2 regions of the Streptosporangium sp. NPDC006007 genome follow, and region 2 is predicted to be linked to the other one. Evidence: predicted binding sites of a transcription regulator. Region 2 holds the regulator's gene; the other holds the start of a gene.
What was found. The regulator HrcA, encoded in region 2, represses chaperone genes, less so after heat shock. The targets are predictions, from matches to a motif close to TTGGCACTCTCNNNNNGAGAGTGCCAA.
Positions count from the first base shown of each region.

Region 1: a site for HrcA is predicted at 2,275-2,301, ahead of groL (chaperonin GroEL). Genes of this name have one in related genera too.

Region 1 covers NZ_JBEXUG010000018.1:25,101-33,565, forward strand. Annotated here, with positions in the region: gene thrC (threonine synthase) at 1-1,229, shown strand, start outside; gene ABZ194_RS16255 (MoaD/ThiS family protein) at 1,252-1,527, shown strand; gene ABZ194_RS16260 (cold-shock protein) at 1,894-2,094, shown strand; gene groL (chaperonin GroEL) at 2,413-4,038, shown strand; gene ABZ194_RS16270 (AAA family ATPase) at 4,124-6,145, opposite strand; gene ABZ194_RS16275 (DNA repair helicase XPB) at 6,537-8,183, opposite strand; gene ABZ194_RS16280 (hypothetical protein) at 8,312-8,465, opposite strand, start outside.
Region 2 covers NZ_JBEXUG010000005.1:184,246-192,710, forward strand. Annotated here, with positions in the region: gene ABZ194_RS06505 (SigE family RNA polymerase sigma factor) at 1-134, shown strand, start outside; gene ABZ194_RS06510 (hypothetical protein) at 131-781, shown strand; gene ABZ194_RS06515 (16S rRNA (uracil(1498)-N(3))-methyltransferase) at 786-1,517, opposite strand; gene dnaJ (molecular chaperone DnaJ) at 1,575-2,723, opposite strand; gene hrcA (heat-inducible transcriptional repressor HrcA) at 2,736-3,749, opposite strand; gene ABZ194_RS06530 (hypothetical protein) at 3,934-4,680, shown strand; gene ABZ194_RS06535 (DUF3097 domain-containing protein) at 4,733-5,548, shown strand; gene hemW (radical SAM family heme chaperone HemW) at 5,599-6,810, opposite strand; gene ABZ194_RS06545 (hypothetical protein) at 7,014-8,465, shown strand, end outside.

The DNA.
Region 1 (8,465 bases), on a different contig from region 2:
CGCGGTTCGGCCCGGCCGTCGCGCTGTCCTGCCGTGAGTGCGGCGCCCGCTCCGAACTCGGCCCCGACTTCGCCTGTGCCGAGTGTTTCGGCCCTCTGGAGGTCGCCTACGACTTCGGCCGGGTGACCCGGGAGCAGATCGCCCGGGGGCCGGCCAGCATCTGGCGTTACCGTTCCCTGCTGCCGGTCCCGGCGGACGTGGCCGCCAAGCCCAACATGGCGCCCGGCTGGACCAGGCTCGTCAACGCCGGCAACCTCGCACGCGAGCTGGGCATCCGCTCGCTGCACGTGAAGGACGACTCCGGCAACCCCACGCACTCCTTCAAGGACCGAGTGGTGGCCATCGCCGTCGAGGCGGCCCGTAACTTCGGTTTCCACACCCTCTCCTGCTCCTCCACCGGCAATCTGGCCGGCGCCGTGACCGCGGCCGCCGCGCGGGCCGGGCTGGACGCCTGTGTGTTCATCCCGTCTGACCTGGAGCAGGCCAAGATCGTCATGGCCTCGGTCTACGGTGGCAGGCTCGTCGGCATCGACGGCAGCTACGACGACGTCAACCGCTTCTGCTCCGAGCTCATCGGCGACGAGCTGGGCGAGAGGTGGGGCTTCGTCAACGTCAACCTCCGGCCCTACTACGCCGAGGGCTCCAAGACGCTGGCCTACGAGATCGCCGAGCAGCTCGGCTGGCGGATCCCCGACCAGATCGTCATCCCGGTCGCCTCGGGCTCCCAGCTCACGAAGATCGACAAGGGGTTCAAGGAGCTGATCGCGCTCGGTCTCGTCGAGGACACGCCGTACCGGATCTTCGGCGCCCAGGCCGAGGGGTGCTCCCCGGTCTCCGCCGCCTACCGGGCCGGCCACGACGTGATCCGCCCGGTCAAGCCCGACACGATCGCCAAGTCGCTCGCGATCGGGAACCCGGCCGACGGTCCCTACGTGCTCGACATCGCCCGGCGCACCGGCGGCGCGGTGGAGGACGTCACGGACACCGAGGTCGTCGAGGCGATCCGGCTGCTGGCCAGGACCGAGGGCATCTTCGCCGAGACCGCCGGTGGCGTCACCGTCGGGGTGCTGCGCAAGCTGGTCGCCTCGGGGCGGCTCGACCCCGACGCCGAGACCGTGGTCCTCAACACCGGCGACGGCCTGAAGACCCTCGACGCGGTGGCCGACCAGGCGCGCCCCACCGCCGTCATCCGGCCGTCTCTTGACGCATTCCGTGCGGCTATCGCCTAGAACTCGTGAAAGGTACTTAATTATGAGCGTTTCTGTGCGGATTCCGACGATTCTCCGTACGTACACCGGCGGCTCCGCCGAGGTCGGCGGAGAGGGCGAGACCCTGCGTGATGTTCTCCGGAAGCTGGACGCCGACTTCCCGGGTATCGGTGCCCGAATTCTTGATGAAACGGGGAAGATTCGTCGTTTTGTCAATGTTTACGTCGGTGATGAGGATGTCCGATTCGCCGACAATCTGGACACGGCCACCCCCGCCGGCGTTCAGGTCTCCATCATCCCGGCGGTCGCCGGAGGCTGACCCCTCCCTGGTCGGATGCCGTCTGCCGTCGGGTCCGTCTCCCATCCCGGCGATCTGTCCCCGTACATCACGTCCGCCACACCCGCACCGGCCCGGCCGCGTGCGGGTGTCGTGTTTTATGACGCAAGCTCATATTTGTTGAGCCGGGACATGGTGCAATATTTAACTAACTAATCGTGATAGCAAAACTCTGCCTGCGTGTTGAATGCGTCCGTAAAGCAGTAGTTTGCTGATTGGCTCTGTTGCCCAATGCTCTATCACAGGTATGGTCGAGGACGATCGACGTAGGCGATGTCTCCGCCTCGGAGATTGAGGACTTCGCGGAGGAATGGGCGGCGTCCTCAAGTCCAGTAAGAGGAGTCGGAAGTGGCGCAAGGCACCGTCAAATGGTTCAACGCGGACAAGGGCTACGGCTTCATCGCGGTAGACGGTGGTAAGGATGTTTTCGTCCATTACTCCGCGATCCTGATGGATGGCTATCGTGCGCTCGAACAGGGCCAGCGGGTCGAGTTCGAGATCACGCAGGGACAGAAGGGCCCCCAGGCGGAATCCGTCAGGGCGGTCTGATTCGTCCGTCAGTTCGTCGGGAAGTGCCGGTGGACCCCACGGCAGCGCAGTCCGTGCGGATCCTCCCGCGCGTCGGCCCGGCTCGTCGTTTCGATCGGCGGGCCGGGCCTTCGTCTAGGCTGGGGCCAGGTCAGGGGGACTCTGGCTTGCACTCGGCAGGGGGGAGTGCTAAACAGTTGCTTAGCACTCTCCATTGGTGAGTGCCAAACCCTGGATCGAGACGATGGGGTCCGCCGAACGGAGTCGCGGACCCGTATGCCGTCGCGGGCGTCGGCTCGATCTGGTGCAAGCCACCCTGTGTTTGGGAGGTCTAGCCGTATGGCAGCCAAGATGATCGCGTTTGACGAGGACGCCCGGCGCGGTCTCGAGCGTGGTATGAACCAGCTCGCGGACGCCGTCAAGGTGACCCTCGGCCCCAAGGGCCGTAACGTCGTGCTGGAGAAGAAGTGGGGCGCTCCCACGATCACCAACGACGGTGTCTCCATCGCCAAGGAGATCGAGCTTGAGGACCCGTGGGAGAAGATCGGGGCCGAGCTCGTCAAGGAAGTCGCCAAGAAGACCGACGACGTAGCCGGTGACGGCACCACCACCGCCACCGTGCTCGCCCAGGCCCTGGTGCGTGAGGGCCTCCGCAACGTGGCCGCCGGCGCCAACCCGATGTCCCTGAAGAAGGGCATCGAGGCCGCCGTGGAGCGCGTCTCGGAGGAGCTCTCCAAGCTGGCCAAGGACGTGGAGACGAAGGCGCAGATCGCCTCCACCGCCTCCATCTCCGCGGGCGACCCGCAGATCGGCGAGATGATCGCCGAGGCGATGGACAAGGTCGGCAAGGAAGGTGTCATCACCGTCGAGGAGAGCAACACCTTCGGCCTGGAGCTTGAGCTCACCGAGGGCATGCGCTTCGACAAGGGCTACATCTCGCCCTATTTCGTGACCGACCCGGAGCGTATGGAGGCCGTCCTCGACGACCCGTACATCCTCGTCGTCAACTCCAAGATCTCCGCCAACAAGGACCTGCTCCCGGTCCTCGACAAGGTCGTGCAGGCCGGCAAGCCGCTGCTGATCATCGCCGAGGACATCGAGGGCGAGGCCCTGGCCACCCTGGTCGTCAACAAGATCCGTGGCCTGTTCCGCTCGGTCGCGGTCAAGGCCCCGGGCTTCGGTGACCGCCGTAAGGCCATGCTGGGCGACATCGCCATCCTGACCGGCGCCCAGGTCATCAGCGAGGACCTCGGCCTCAAGCTGGAGTCCACCACGCTGGACCAGCTCGGCCGCGCCCGCCAGATCATCGTCACCAAGGACGAGACCACCATCGTCGACGGTGCCGGTGACGCCGAGCAGATCGCCGGCCGGGTCAACCAGATCCGCGCCGAGATCGAGAACACCGACTCCGACTACGACCGCGAGAAGCTCCAGGAGCGTCTCGCCAAGCTGGCCGGCGGCGTCGCCGTCATCAAGGCCGGCGCGGCGACCGAGGTCGAGCTCAAGGAGCGCAAGCACCGCATCGAGGACGCCGTCCGTAACGCGAAGGCGGCCGTCGAGGAGGGCATCGTCCCCGGTGGTGGCGTGGCCCTGCTGCAGGCCGGCGCCAAGGCGTTCGACAAGCTGGAGCTCCCCGGCGACGAGGCCACCGGTGCCGCGATCGTGCGCAAGGCTCTTGAGGAGCCGCTGAAGCAGATCGCCGTCAACGCCGGCCTTGAGGGCGGCGTCGTGGTGGAGAAGGTGCGCAACCTCACCCCGGGTGAGGGTCTGAACGCCGCCACCGGTGAGTACGTCAACATGTTCGAGGCGGGCATCATCGACCCGGCCAAGGTGACTCGTTCCGCTCTGCAGAACGCGGCGTCCATCGCGGCGCTGTTCCTCACCACCGAGGCCGTCATCGCCGAGAAGCCCGAGAAGGCCGGTGCCGCTCCCGCGATGCCGGGCGGCGGCGACATGGACTTCTAAGTCCTGACGCTTTCACGGAAGAGGCGGCCCCGAGGTGCGGGGGCCGCCTCTTCTGGCGTCCGCGGTGTTCTCCGGCGGAGCCCGGTCAGCGCAGCCGCGCGGGCAGCTCCCGGGTGTGCAGGACGGTCAGCGAGGTGACCGCGCGGGTCAGGACCACGTAGAGCCGGGCCAGGCCGCGTGGCTCGGCGTCCACGATGTCGGCCGGCTCGACCACGATGACGTGGTCGTACTCCAGGCCCTTGGCCAGGGTCGCCGGGACGACCAGGAGACGATGCTCCTCGGCCGAGTCCTGGCTCAGCACGCGGTGCTCCAGGGCGGAGAGCGCCTCCGACACCGCGACGACCGAGGCGTCCGGGACGATGACGCCGATCGAGCCCTCCCGGGACAGCGCCTCCCGCGCCGCCTCCGTCAGGCCGGTGGCCGGTTCGGGCGCGTGCCGTACGGACAGCGAGCCCACACCGGGGCGGAGCGACCGGGGAGGCGCCAGATCGGGCGCGATCGAGGGCAGCAGCCGCGCGGCGTAGTCGAGGACCTCCCGGGGGACGCGGAAGCCCAGGGTGAGCTCGGTGACCGTGCCGTCCTCGAAGCCCAGGTGCGTCAGGACCTCCCGCCACGAGCGTGCCGACCAGGGGGTGGTGCCCTGCGCGATATCGCCCAGCACGGTGGCCGCGCCCGTACGGCAGCGCCGTCCCAGGGCGCGTAGCTGCATCGCCGACAGGTCCTGGGCCTCGTCCACGACCAGGTGCCCCAGCGGGGTGGTCCGCTCGATCAGGTCGCCGAGCTCGTCCATCAGCGCGCCGTCGGCCGCCGACCACTTCGCCGAGCGGAAGGACCTGGGGGGCCTGGTCCAGAGCAGCAGGGCCTGTTCGTCGGCGGTGAGGTCGTCCCTGGCCGCGGCGGCGAGGAAGCCGGGGTCGCTGAAGAGGCGGTGGAGCACCTGCTCCGGGGTCACCTTGGGCCACACCCGGTCCACGAGCTGCTTGACCGGCCTGGACCGGGCGACCGCGTCCTGCACCCGGTCGTCGGGGGCCTCCCCGCGCTGCTCCATCCGGACGAGCACCAGGTGGGCCAGCCGCTGGGCCAGAGCAGCACGGCCCGGACCGTAGCGCGTGGTGCCGCGGAGCGAGGCGACGATCTCACGGACCTCGTGATCGGCCACCCGGTAGCGGTTGACCCCCTTGGTGAACAGGACGCCCTCGTCCGGTTTGACGATGTGCGCCCACAGGGCCCGCCTGAGCACCGGCACCATCCGCGCGTCGCCCTTGACCGTGCCGGCCGCGGGATCCTCGGGCGCCCGGTGGTCGCCCAGGATGCCGGCGACCGTGGTCTGGTCGACCTTGACCTCGCCCAGCGCGGGGAGAACCGAGGAGATGTACGCGAGGAAGGCCCGGTTCGGGCCGACGATCATCACTCCGGACCGGGCGAGCCTCTCCCGGTGGGTGAAGAGCAGGTAGGCGGCCCGGTGCAGGCCGACGGCGGTCTTCCCGGTCCCCGGCGCCCCCTGGACGCACACGGTCAGCCCCGGCTCGGAGCGGACGATCTCGTCCTGGTCGGGCTGGATGGTGGCGACGATGTCGCGCATCGGCCCCGAGCGGGGACGCTCGATCTCCTCGGTCAGGATCCTCGACCGCCGGATGACCTCCCCCTGGTCGAGACGCTCGTCCTCGAAGGCGGTCAGGTCGCCGGCGTGGTAGCCGAACCGGCGGCGGAGCGCGACGCCCATCGGGTCGGCCGGGCTCGCCTGGTAGAACGCCCGCGAGACCGGGGCCCGCCAGTCGATCACCAGGGGGCGGCTGCGGTCGTCGTGGACGTGCCTGCGCCCGACGTGGACGGTCACGGGAAGATCGTCGTCGGCCGACCGGTCCAGGCGGCCGAAGAACAGCGGGGTGCCTGAGTGATCGGCCAGCGCCGCGACCCGCTGGTCCAGCAGCGCCTGCAGGATCTGCTGGGAGACCCAGTCTCCGGCGGCGTCGGAGGAGAGGGATCGGGCGTGTTCGCGCATCGCGCGCAGCGCGGCCCTGGAGGCGGCCAGATGCTCGCGTTCGGCGGCGAGGATCTCCGCGGGGCCGGCGGCATCCGCGCCGTCGCCGGATGGGCCGCCGGTTATGTGGGGGGACAGTTGTTGTGCGGGCACGCGAAAGCGCCTCCCATTCGATAAACGGAGGTGGTCGTAAGGCAGCGAATCGGCCAGCCTACCGATGCCCTTCGCACCGCTCAAAAGAATTACTCGCGTTTCCCCAATGGGACGCGGTGGCCGTTCGGCGGCCGAAGGAGATGACGCCGTCCGTCTCCGGCCGGATCGGCGGGGTGACCGCGTTGGCACGGTCCGTGTTTGTGCGCCAAAAACGCTAAAAAGCCGGGCAAATCCAGTGACTCGCGCAGATCATGGGGTATGTCGCCAGTGGCCATCGCGGCCTAGCGAGGGGGTGTTTGCTTTGTCGAAAGCCTGCGGTATCTCGTGGACCTGACACAGACGACGACGTGTTCGCCGTGTGATGTCAATCGCCGGCGAGCACGTCGTCCGCGTCGATGATCTGGTAGGCGTATCCCTGCTCGGCCAGGAACCGTTGCCGGTGGGCGGCGAACTCCTGGTCCACAGTGTCCCGGCTGACCACCGAGTAGAACCGCGCCCCGCCACCGTCCGACTTGGGCCGCAGCACCCGGCCAAGCCGCTGGGCCTCCTCCTGACGTGACCCGAAGGTGCCCGACACCTGGATGGCCACCGCCGCCTCCGGCAGGTCGATGGAGAAGTTGGCCACCTTGGAGACGACCAGGACCTGGATCTCCTTGTCGCGGAACGCCTGGAACAGCCGCTCCCGCTCCTTGATCTTCGTCTCCCCCTTGATCACCGGCGCGTTCAGGTGCTCGCCCAGCTCGTCGAGCTGGTCGATGTACTGGCCGATGACCAGAACCTGCTCGTCAAGGTGGCGCCGGACCAGCGCCTCGGTCACCCGGATCTTGGACGGGGTGGTCGCGCAGAACCGGTAACGTTCCTCGGATTCGGCCATCGCGTAGGCGAGCCGCTCCTCGTCGCTGAGCGTCACCCGCACCTCGACGCAGTCGGCCGGAGCGATCCAGCCCTGGTTCTCCATCTCCTTCCACGGCGCGTCGTAGCGCTTGGGGCCGATCAGGGAGAACACGTCACCCTCCCGGCCGTCCTCGCGCACGAGCGTCGCGGTCAGCCCGACCCGCCGCCTGGCCTGCAGATCGGCGGTCATCCGGAAGATCGGCGCGGGCAGCAGGTGCACCTCGTCGTACACGATCAGGCCCCAGTCGCGGGCGTCGAACAGCTCCAGATGCCGGTAGACCCCCTGCCTGCGGGTCGTCATCACCTGGTAGGTGGCGATGGTGACCGGCCGGATCTCCTTCTTGGTACCGGTGTACTCGCCGATCTCGTCCTCGGAGAGCGAGGTCCGATTGAGCAGCTCCTGCTTCCACTGGTGCGCCGAGACCGTGTTCGTCACCAGGATCAGCGTCGTCGCCTTGACCTGCGCCATCGCCGCCGCGCCCACGATCGTCTTGCCCGCGCCGCAGGGGAGCACCACCACGCCCGAACCGCCGTGCCAGAACGCCTCGGCGGCCTCCCGCTGGTAGGCGCGCAGCCGCCAGCCGTCCTCCTTCAGCGCGATCGGGTGGTGCTCGCCGTCGACGTATCCGGCCAGGTCCTCGGCCGGCCAGCCCAGCTTGAGCAGGTGCTGCTTGATGTTGCCGCGCTCGCTCGGGTGCACCGCCACACCGTCGGCGTCCAGCCGCTCGCCCAGCAGCGGCTGGATCTTCCTGGAGCGCAGCACCTCCTCAAGCACGGCCCGGTCGGTGCTCGTCAGGACGAGGCCGTGGACGGGGTGTTTCTCCAGCCGGAGCCTGCCGTAGCGCGCCATGGTCTCGACCACGTCCACCAGCAGCGCGTGCGGCACCGGGTAGCGGCTGTGGCTGATCAGCGCGTCGATCACCTGCTCGGCGTCGTGCCCGGCCGCCCGGGCGTTCCACAGGGCCAGCGGGGTGACCCGGTAGGTGTGCACGTGCTCGGGGGCGCGTTCCAGCTCGGCGAAGGGCGCGATCGCCTTACGGCACTCGTCCGCCCTCTCGTGATCGACTTCAAGAAGCAGGGTTTTGTCCGATTGGACAATCAACGGTCCATTAGTCACAGACTTCTCCCTCGTGTACGGCTGGCCAGCCCATGGTCGCACTCACGCGGGAGACTCGCCCGTTCGTTTCCCCGCTCCGTATGTCCAACGACGGATGTGCCCGCCGGCAGTCCCCGCCCCGCTCAGCCTCAGGAGGAACTCGCCACGCCCACGACGATGAGGGCGCCGACGCCCAGCACGAGCAGGGCGACGTTGACGCCGATGGCGATCCAGGACCACTTGAGCAGGTTCCTGGCGCCCCGGGGGTCGGTGTCGACCTTGCCGAGCGCGATACCGGACATG
Region 2 (8,465 bases):
TGGTTCTGCGCTATTACGGCGACCTGTCCGAGGCGCAGATCGCCCATGCCATGGGCATCAGCAAGGGTGCGGTCAAGAGTCACACGGCTCGTGGCATGGCCGCCCTACGAACCTCACTGGAGCAACTGTCATGACCGACTCTCCCGATGATGAGTACGGCGAGCTGCTCCGCCGTGCCCTGAACGCGGAGGCGAACTCGGTCGTTCCCTCCCCCGACGGGCTGGAGATCATCCGCACTCGGATAGAGAGGCGGGGGCTCCGCGGGCTGATGTGGTGGCGCGCCGGGGCCTCGGTCGCCGGGGCCGTCCTCGTCGCGGCCACCGTCGTCATGGTGGTCCCGCAACTGCGTGAGCAGGTGACCGAGCAGGTCACGAGCGGCGAGGTCAACTTCACCGAGTCGACCTCGCCGGAGATGTCGGCCACCTCGCGCCCACCCGTGGAAAGAGATCAGCGGCCTCTGCCCGTCATCAGGCCGGGCGTCACGTCGCCGTCGATCGGCCCGTCCAAGACCTCGGCCCCGAGCCCAACGGCGACCCCGAGGCCCTCCAGGACCCCGAAGCCCACGCCGTCGCCCACCTGCCCCACCACGCCGGCCACCACGGTCGAGCCGGAGGGACTGCCCAAGGAGTGCAAGGAGACGGAGACGCCGACTCCGACGCCCGCGGAGCCCGGTGGTCCCTCCGACCCCCCGTGCGCGGTCGGCGAGTGCCCGCCGCCGGTGGACAACCGGCAGCCCCTGCTGCCGACGGCGGCGGCGACCCCGACCCCCAGCGGGCGCTAGCCCGTCACCAGCGACCGGTGCGCGCCTGAAGCACCGCCGCCGCGGCGACCCCCGCCGTCGAGGTGCGCAGCACCGTCGGCCCGAGCAGCGCCGGTACGGCTCCCGCCTCGCGGAACGCGGTGATCTCCTCCTCGGCGACACCTCCCTCCGGCCCGACCACCACCACGATGTCGCCGCCGGTCGGCAGATCCAGGGTGGACAGGGGGGAGGCGGCCTCCTCGTGCAGCACCAGGCCGAGCGCGGCCGACGCCAGCAGGGCGGCGACACCGGAGGTGGCGGCGGGCTCGGTCACCTCGGGCAGGTGGAAACGGCGGGACTGCTTGCCCGCCTCCCGCGCCGTGGATCGCCAGCGGGCCAGTGACCTGGCCGCCCGGTCGCCCTTCCACCGGGTGACGGACCGGCCCGCGGCCCAGGGCACGATCACGTCGACGCCGGTCTCGGTCATCATCTCCACGGCCAGCTCGCCCCGGTCGCCCTTGGGCAGCCCCTGCACCACGACCAGTCGCGGGCTCGGCGGGGGCACGTCGTAGCGGCGCAGCACCTCGACACGGAGCGAGTCCCTGCCCACGTCGCGGACCACGCACTCGGCGACGGCGCCCGCGCCGTCGGTGAGGTCGAGCCGCTCCCCCGCGCGCAGCCGCCGTACCGCCGCCGCGTGGTGTCCCTCGGGGCCGCCGAGGGTGAACTCCGGTCGCGCCAGGTCGGCGGCCTCGGCCAGGAAGACCGGGACGGTCATCGGCCGGCGGCCCGCCGGGCGGCCCCAATGACCCGGACGACCCGCTGAGCGGCCCGCTCAGCGGCCATTGAAGGCGTCCCTGAGCCGGGAGAAGAGGCTCTGCTGCCCCGGGGCGAACTTGCCGGGCGGGCGCTCCTCGCCGCGGAGCTTGGCGAGCTCGCGCAGGAGCTCCTCCTGGGCGGGGTCCAGACGGTTGGGCGTCTCCACACTGACGTGTATCAACAGGTCTCCCCGGCCGGTCCCGTTGAGACGCTGGACGCCCCGGCCGTACAGCGGGATGGTCTGCCCGGACTGGGTGCCCGGCCGGACGTCCAGCTCCTCGGCGCCGTCGAGCGTCTCCATGGTCAGGATCGTGCCGAGGGCCGCCGCGCTCATCGGGATCTGCACGGTGCAGTGCAGGTCGTCGCCGCGGCGCTCGAAGGTGTCGTGCGGACGCTCGACGATCTCCAGGAACAGGTCGCCGGGCGGCCCTCCGCCGGGGCCGATCTCGCCTTCGCCGGCGAGCTGGATGTGGGTGCCGTCCTCCACCCCGGCGGGGATGCGGACCTTGATGGTCCGCCGGGTGCGGACCCGGCCGTCGCCGGAGCACTCCTGGCAGGGGTGACGGATGATCGAACCGAACCCGCCGCACTGGGGACAGGGGCGGGACGTCATGACCTGGCCGAGGAAGGACCGCGTGACCTGGGAGACCTCACCTCGTCCGTGGCAGACGTCACAGGTGTCGGGGTGGGTGCCGGAGGCCGCGCCGGAGCCGGTGCAGACCTCGCAGAGCACGGCGGTGTCGACGACCAGCTCACGGGTGGTGCCGAAGGCCGACTCCCGCAGGTCGAGCTCCACCCGGATGGTGGCGTTGCGGCCGCGGCGGGCGCGCGAACGTGGGCCTCGGCCCCCTCCTCCACCGCCGCCGGCCGCGCCGAAGAAGGCGTCCATGATGTCGCTGAACGGGAAACCCGCGCCGAACCCCCCGGCGCCCGCACCGCCACCGGCGGCGAACGGATCGGCTCCCATGTCGTACATCTGGCGCTTGCCGGGGTCGGACAGCACCTCGTACGCCTGCGTGATGTCCTTGAACCGCTCCTGAGTCTCAGGGTCGGGGTTCACATCGGGATGCAGTTCCCTGGCCAGGCGGCGGTAAGCCTTCTTGATCTCTTCCGCACTGGCATCGCGGCGCACCCCGAGGGTGCCGTAGTAGTCACTCTTAGCCACTTAGTTGACCTCTTAGGATGCAGCCAGGATCTGGCTGACGTAGCGTGCCACCGCGCGCACCGCGCCCATCGTGACCGGGTAGTCCATTCGCGTCGGCCCCAGCACACCGAGCCGGGCCAGTTGCTTGTCCCCCGAACCGTATCCGGCGACGACGATGGATGTGCCCTGAAGCCCGGTGTAGGGGTTCTCCGAGCCGATCCGCACCGTCAGCGCCGAAAGATCCGAGGTCTCGCCGAGCAGGCGCATGAGCACCACCTGCTCCTCCAGGGCCTCCAGCACATCGCGCAGGCCGACGGTGAAGTCGGCTCCCGCGAGGTTGGCGGCCCCGGCAAAAACGATCTTCTCATCGTGCCGGTCCACAAGAGACTCCAGCAGCACCGACAGGATCGTGGCCGCGAGCGGCCGGTCCTCCGCCGGAAGCCGCTCGGGCAGGTCCGCGACCATGTCGGGAACCCCCGCCAGACCGCAGCCGTCCAGACAGGCGTTGAGGGTCGCGCGCAGGTGGGCCACGCGGTTCTCGTCGACGACGTCGGGAAGCTCGACCACGCGCTGCTCGACCCGCCCGGTGTTGGTGATGAGCACGAACATCAGCCGGCGCTCGCTCAGCGGGACCAGCTCGACGTGCCGCACCTTGGAGTTGGTCATCGTGGGGTATTGGACCACGGCGACCTGGCGGGTCAGCTGGGCCAGCAGCCGGACCGTGCGCATCACGACGTCGTCGATGTCGACCGCGCCCGCGAGGAAGGTCTCGATGGCCCTTCTCTCCGGGGCGGACAATGGCTTGACCTGCGAGAGCCGGTCGACGAAGAGCCGATAGCCCTTGTCGGTCGGCACCCGGCCCGCACTGGTGTGGGGCTGGGCGATGTAGCCCTGCTCCTCCAGCACCGCCATGTCGTTGCGGATGGTCGCCGGCGACACACCCAGGCTGTGACGGTCCGCGAGGGCCTTGGAACCCACCGGCTCGTTGGTGGACACGTAGTCCTCGACGATGGCCCGAAGGACCGCCAGTTTACGGTCGTCGACCAACGTGCTCACCTCCCTACCTGCGTTCGGACGGGAAAACGTCAGGTCTGGCACTCTGTGTTCCCGAGTGCCAAGTGTACGGCTCCCGTCCTCGGGGTGCGATAACACGGCAGCACGATGATGGGGCCAAGTCGTTATCAAGTCACCTGCTATCGCTATCCAACCGGTAAGCCCCACAATTTGATATATGTCCCATGATTTCGGATCCCCCTCGGGCGACGCCGGTTCGGGCCCGCCCGGATACGGCGCCCCCCAGCAGCCCTACGGCCAGCCGCACCAGCAGCAGTACCAGGGCGGCCCCCCCTACGGTTATCCACCCCCCGGATACGGCGCCCCCCAGGGGCCTCCGCCGAAGCCGAAGGTCAAGCCCGGCATCGGCTGGATCGTCGGCGCCTGGCTCGTCTTCGTGCTCAGCGTGATCGTCGGTGTGGCCGGCTTCGCCGGCGGCGTCTTCAGCGCGGTCACCGACGCCGCGCCCACCAGCTCGTTCGGCCCCGGCGAGAACGTGACGGTCACGCTGAACCCGGCGGACAGACCCGCCATCTACGTCTCCGCCGACAAGGGCACCAAGTTCGAGTGCCAGATCCAAGGTGCCCCCGGAACGGTCCGGCTTCAGCAGCCGGGCACGCAGCAGACCGTCACCAACGACGGCGTGCTGTGGGAGCTGGCGCTGCGGGTGGGGGTGGACAAGGCCGGCGACTACCAGCTCACCTGCACCGCCTCCGAGGGGTCGGCCGCCACGTTCGGCGTGGGCAAGGAGATCGCCGCCGACTCGGTGGTGGGCGGCGCGATCGCGCTGATCGCGGTGCCGGGCACGGGTTTCCTGCTGGCCGTTCTCGTGACGATCATCGTGCTGGTCAAGCGGAGCGGCGCGCGCAAGCGCCAGGCGGCCGCGGCCGGCCCGTGGGGGCAGCAGGGACCGTACGGCAGGTGATGATTTGCTACCGTCCACTTGATCCCCGACAGGAGAGGGTGGGCGGTCGGTGATGTACGAGCGTGACGTTCTGGCGGGAAGCAGCCGGCGTCCCCTGAAGGGAAGTGTCCCGGAGGTTCCCGCGGATCCGGACCTGGTCGTGGAGGACGCGGAAGGGGGCTTCTGCGGCGCCGTGGTGGCCTGCGACAAGGAGGCCGTCACACTTGAGGACCGATTCGGGCGACGGCGGGTGTTCCCCCTGGAGAGCGCCGCCTTCCTGCTGGAGGGCAAGGTCGTGACACTGGTACGGCCCGCCGCCGCGCCGCGGGGACCGAGGCGGAGCGCCTCGGGCTCCATCGTGGTCGAGGGCCTGCGGGCCCGGGTGGCCAGGGAGAGCCGGATCTACGTGGAGGGCGTGCACGACGCCGCGCTCGTGGAGAGGGTCTGGGGCCACGACCTGCGGGTCGAGGGCGTGGTCGTCGAGTATCTGGAGGGCGTCGACCACCTGCCCTCGATCGTCGAGGAGTTCGAGCCCGGCCCGGACCGCCGCCTGGGCGTGCTCGTCGACCATCTGGTCCCCGGCTCGAAGGAGAGCAGGATCGCCGCCAGGGTCTCCTCCCCGCACGTACTGATCGTCGGACACCCGTTCGTGGACGTCTGGCAGGCGGTCAAGCCGTCGGCGCTCGGCATCCCCGCCTGGCCGGCGGTGCCGCGCTGCGTCCCCTGGAAGGAGGGCGTCATCGCCGCCCTGGGCTGGGGGGTGGACCCCGGTGACGCGTGGCGCCGCGTTCTCGGATCGGTCACCTCATACGCGGATCTGGAGCCGGAGCTGCTCGGCCCGGTCGAGGAGTTGATCGACTTCGTGACCGTTCCCGGTCGGGACGGCTGATCCCACCCCCGTCGCGAGGGGCCGTGAGCGACGGCTCCGGCCACCCGGCCTCACGTCAGGTCACGCACCAGCCCGTCGGCCAGGAGACGGCCGCGCAACGTCAGGACCGCGCGGCCCGCCTTGAACGGCTCCACCTCCAGCAACCCCTCGGCCAGTGCCCGGGCGACCACCGACGGACGCTCGATCTCCTTCAGCGGATATCCGCCGGCGAGCCTGAGCTCCAGCATCAGCCGTTCCACCGCCCGGTCCCGCGAGGTCAGCACCTCGCGCGCGTGCGCGGGCGAGACGCCGGAGGCGAGGCGACGGGCGTAGGCCGCCGGATGTTTGACGTTCCACCACCGGGTGCCGCCGACGTGGCTGTGCGCGCCGGGGCCGACACCCCACCAGTCGCCGCCGGTCCAGTAGAGCAGGTTGTGCCGGCAGCGCCCGGCCTCCGAGGTCGCCCAGTTGGACACCTCGTACCACGCGAACCCGGCCTCGGCCAGCATGGCGTCGGCGATGAGATAGCGGTCGGCGGCCACGTCGTCGTCGGGCATCGGCAGCTCGCCACGCCGGATCCTGGCCGCCAGCCTGGTGCCGTCCTCCACGATCAGAGAGTAGGCCGACACGTGGTCGGGCCCCGCCTCGACGGCGGCGGCCAGCGAGGCGCGCCAGTCGTCGTCACTTTCCCCCGGCGTGCTGTAGATCAGGTCCAGATTGACGTGGTCGAACCCGGCCTCCCGTGCCTCCCGCACGGCACGCGCGGGGCGCCCGGGGGTGTGCCCGCGCTCCAGCACCCGCAGCACGTGCTCGCGGGCGCTCTGCATGCCGAAGCTCATCCGGGTGAACCCCCCGGCGCGCAGCTCCTCCAGATATGCCCGGTCCACCGACTCCGGATTGGCCTCGGTGGTCACCTCGGCCCCGGGAGCGAGGCCGAACTCCCGCTCGATCACGCCCAGGATCCGGACCAGGTCGGCCGCGGGCAGCAGGGTCGGGGTGCCGCCGCCGAAGAACACGGTCTCGACCGGGAGATCCGCCTCGCCGAGGTTGGCCCGCGCCCGGCGTACCTCGTCGGCCGCGGTGTCGGCGTAGTCCCGGTGCGAGGCGCCGGGGCCGAGCTCGGAGGCCGTGTAGGTGTTGAAGTCGCAGTAGCCGCAGCGGGTCACGCAGAAGGGCACGTGGACGTAGAAGCCGAAGGGCCGCTCCCCCAGCCCGTGGAGCGCGCTGTCGGGGAGGCTGCCTGAGGCCGGTACGGGATCGCCGTCGGGAAGTGTGGATGGCACGACACCAAGTCTGCCGCTCCGCCCGCGGTGCCCCGCACAGCGGGCACGCCCGTGCGAGAGCGTATCGGACACCTCAGGGCCGGACAGATCGAACCTGGACTCCAACTTGACGTGCGGTTCCGGTCACCCTCGGGGGGAAAGTGGTACACGCTGTGTGGTTGATCTTTCCGGCATATCGCTATGCGTCCCCCTTCGGAGAGCCGATGAGCCATGCAGCCCCCACCGGCGGCGACCGGGCCACACCACCCCTGCAGAACGCCACCCGCTACCTGTCCGCGGGTGCCTACCTCGACGACCACTTCCGCGACGGCGTACTGAACGAACTGCTGAGCGACCCCTACCGTGCCGTCGCCCCGTCCTACGGCGGGTTCGACCTGACCCCCGTGCTGTCGCACTGCCTGCGGGCCCAGCGGATGGCCCTGATCCGCGACGCTCTGATCACCGTGTCGATGTTCGTCCTCTACCTCGCCGGCGGGCTCTGGATGCTCTCCCTGTTCCCGCTGGCGCTGCTGTCCCTTCCCCGCGTCCGGCGGGGGCCGCTGATCTGGCGGGTGCTGCTGACCCTCTGGGCCCTGGTCAACCTCACGGGGCTCCTCCTCTCCCTGGTCTGGGTGAGCATCCTCTCCCTGCTCAACCCGGCATCGGCCTTCAACCTGGAGACGGACGCGTCGCCGTCCGTGACACAGCTCGCGGGGAGCCTCCTGTTCGTCCTGCTGATCACGCTCGCCCCCCTGGCCATCGCGGTCGGCTACCGGATCCAGCGCTACCTGGCGCTGACCGCCGAACTGCGCCCCGGCGCCCCCGCCGGAGCCGGCGTGGACACGGGCCGGCAGCGCAGCCGCATGGCCTATCTCGATCAGGCGCAGTGGGGCAACATCACGCTCTTCGGCACCGACAACCCGTTCATCGGCGCGGGCCCCGTGCGGCGCTCATGGTCGATCGTGGCGGAGATGGACCGGCTGACGCACTCCGACAACGCCCCGTCGGCCTCGCCCCGCCCATACGTGCAGATCGACCCGGCGGACCTGCACTCCTTCGTCAGGCGGCGGCTGCTGGAGATGCGCGACGCGGTCAACGCCGCTCCAGAGCGGATCACCCAGATGTACGTCGGCGACCACCTCACCGCCCGGGGCACGTTCACCCGGCTCGACTGGCCCGACTCGGGTGCCCCACGCCGCTGGGAGGGGCAGAGCCATCCGCTGATCAACACCGCGAACGGCCGGCCGCACTTCGCCGCCCCGCCGGAGGTGATCAGCGACGCGACCCGGCAGCCGCAGGGCAGCCTGAAGTACTACCAGCGCGTCACCGTCGGCACCGACGGTCAGGAGATGATCGGCTCCAACGGCCTCCTCCTCGCCCCCGGCGAGGACAGGGAGATCGTGATCTCCGCCTTCATCCATCTCGCGGTCGAGGGGCGGATGCTCTACACGCAGTTCGTGCTGACCGTGCTGCCGCCGATCCTCCGTGAGTACCACATCGTCGACGAACTGCCCAACCTGACCAGGCCGGCGCTCGCCTGGCGGGCGGTCAGCCGCGGCAAACTGGACCTGGTCGCCGACACCCTCTTCGCACCGTTACGGCTCATCCGCGCCGGGGTACGGGCGGTCCGGTGGCAGCGGGAGACGCGAAACCCCGCCGAATTCCCCGTCTACCCC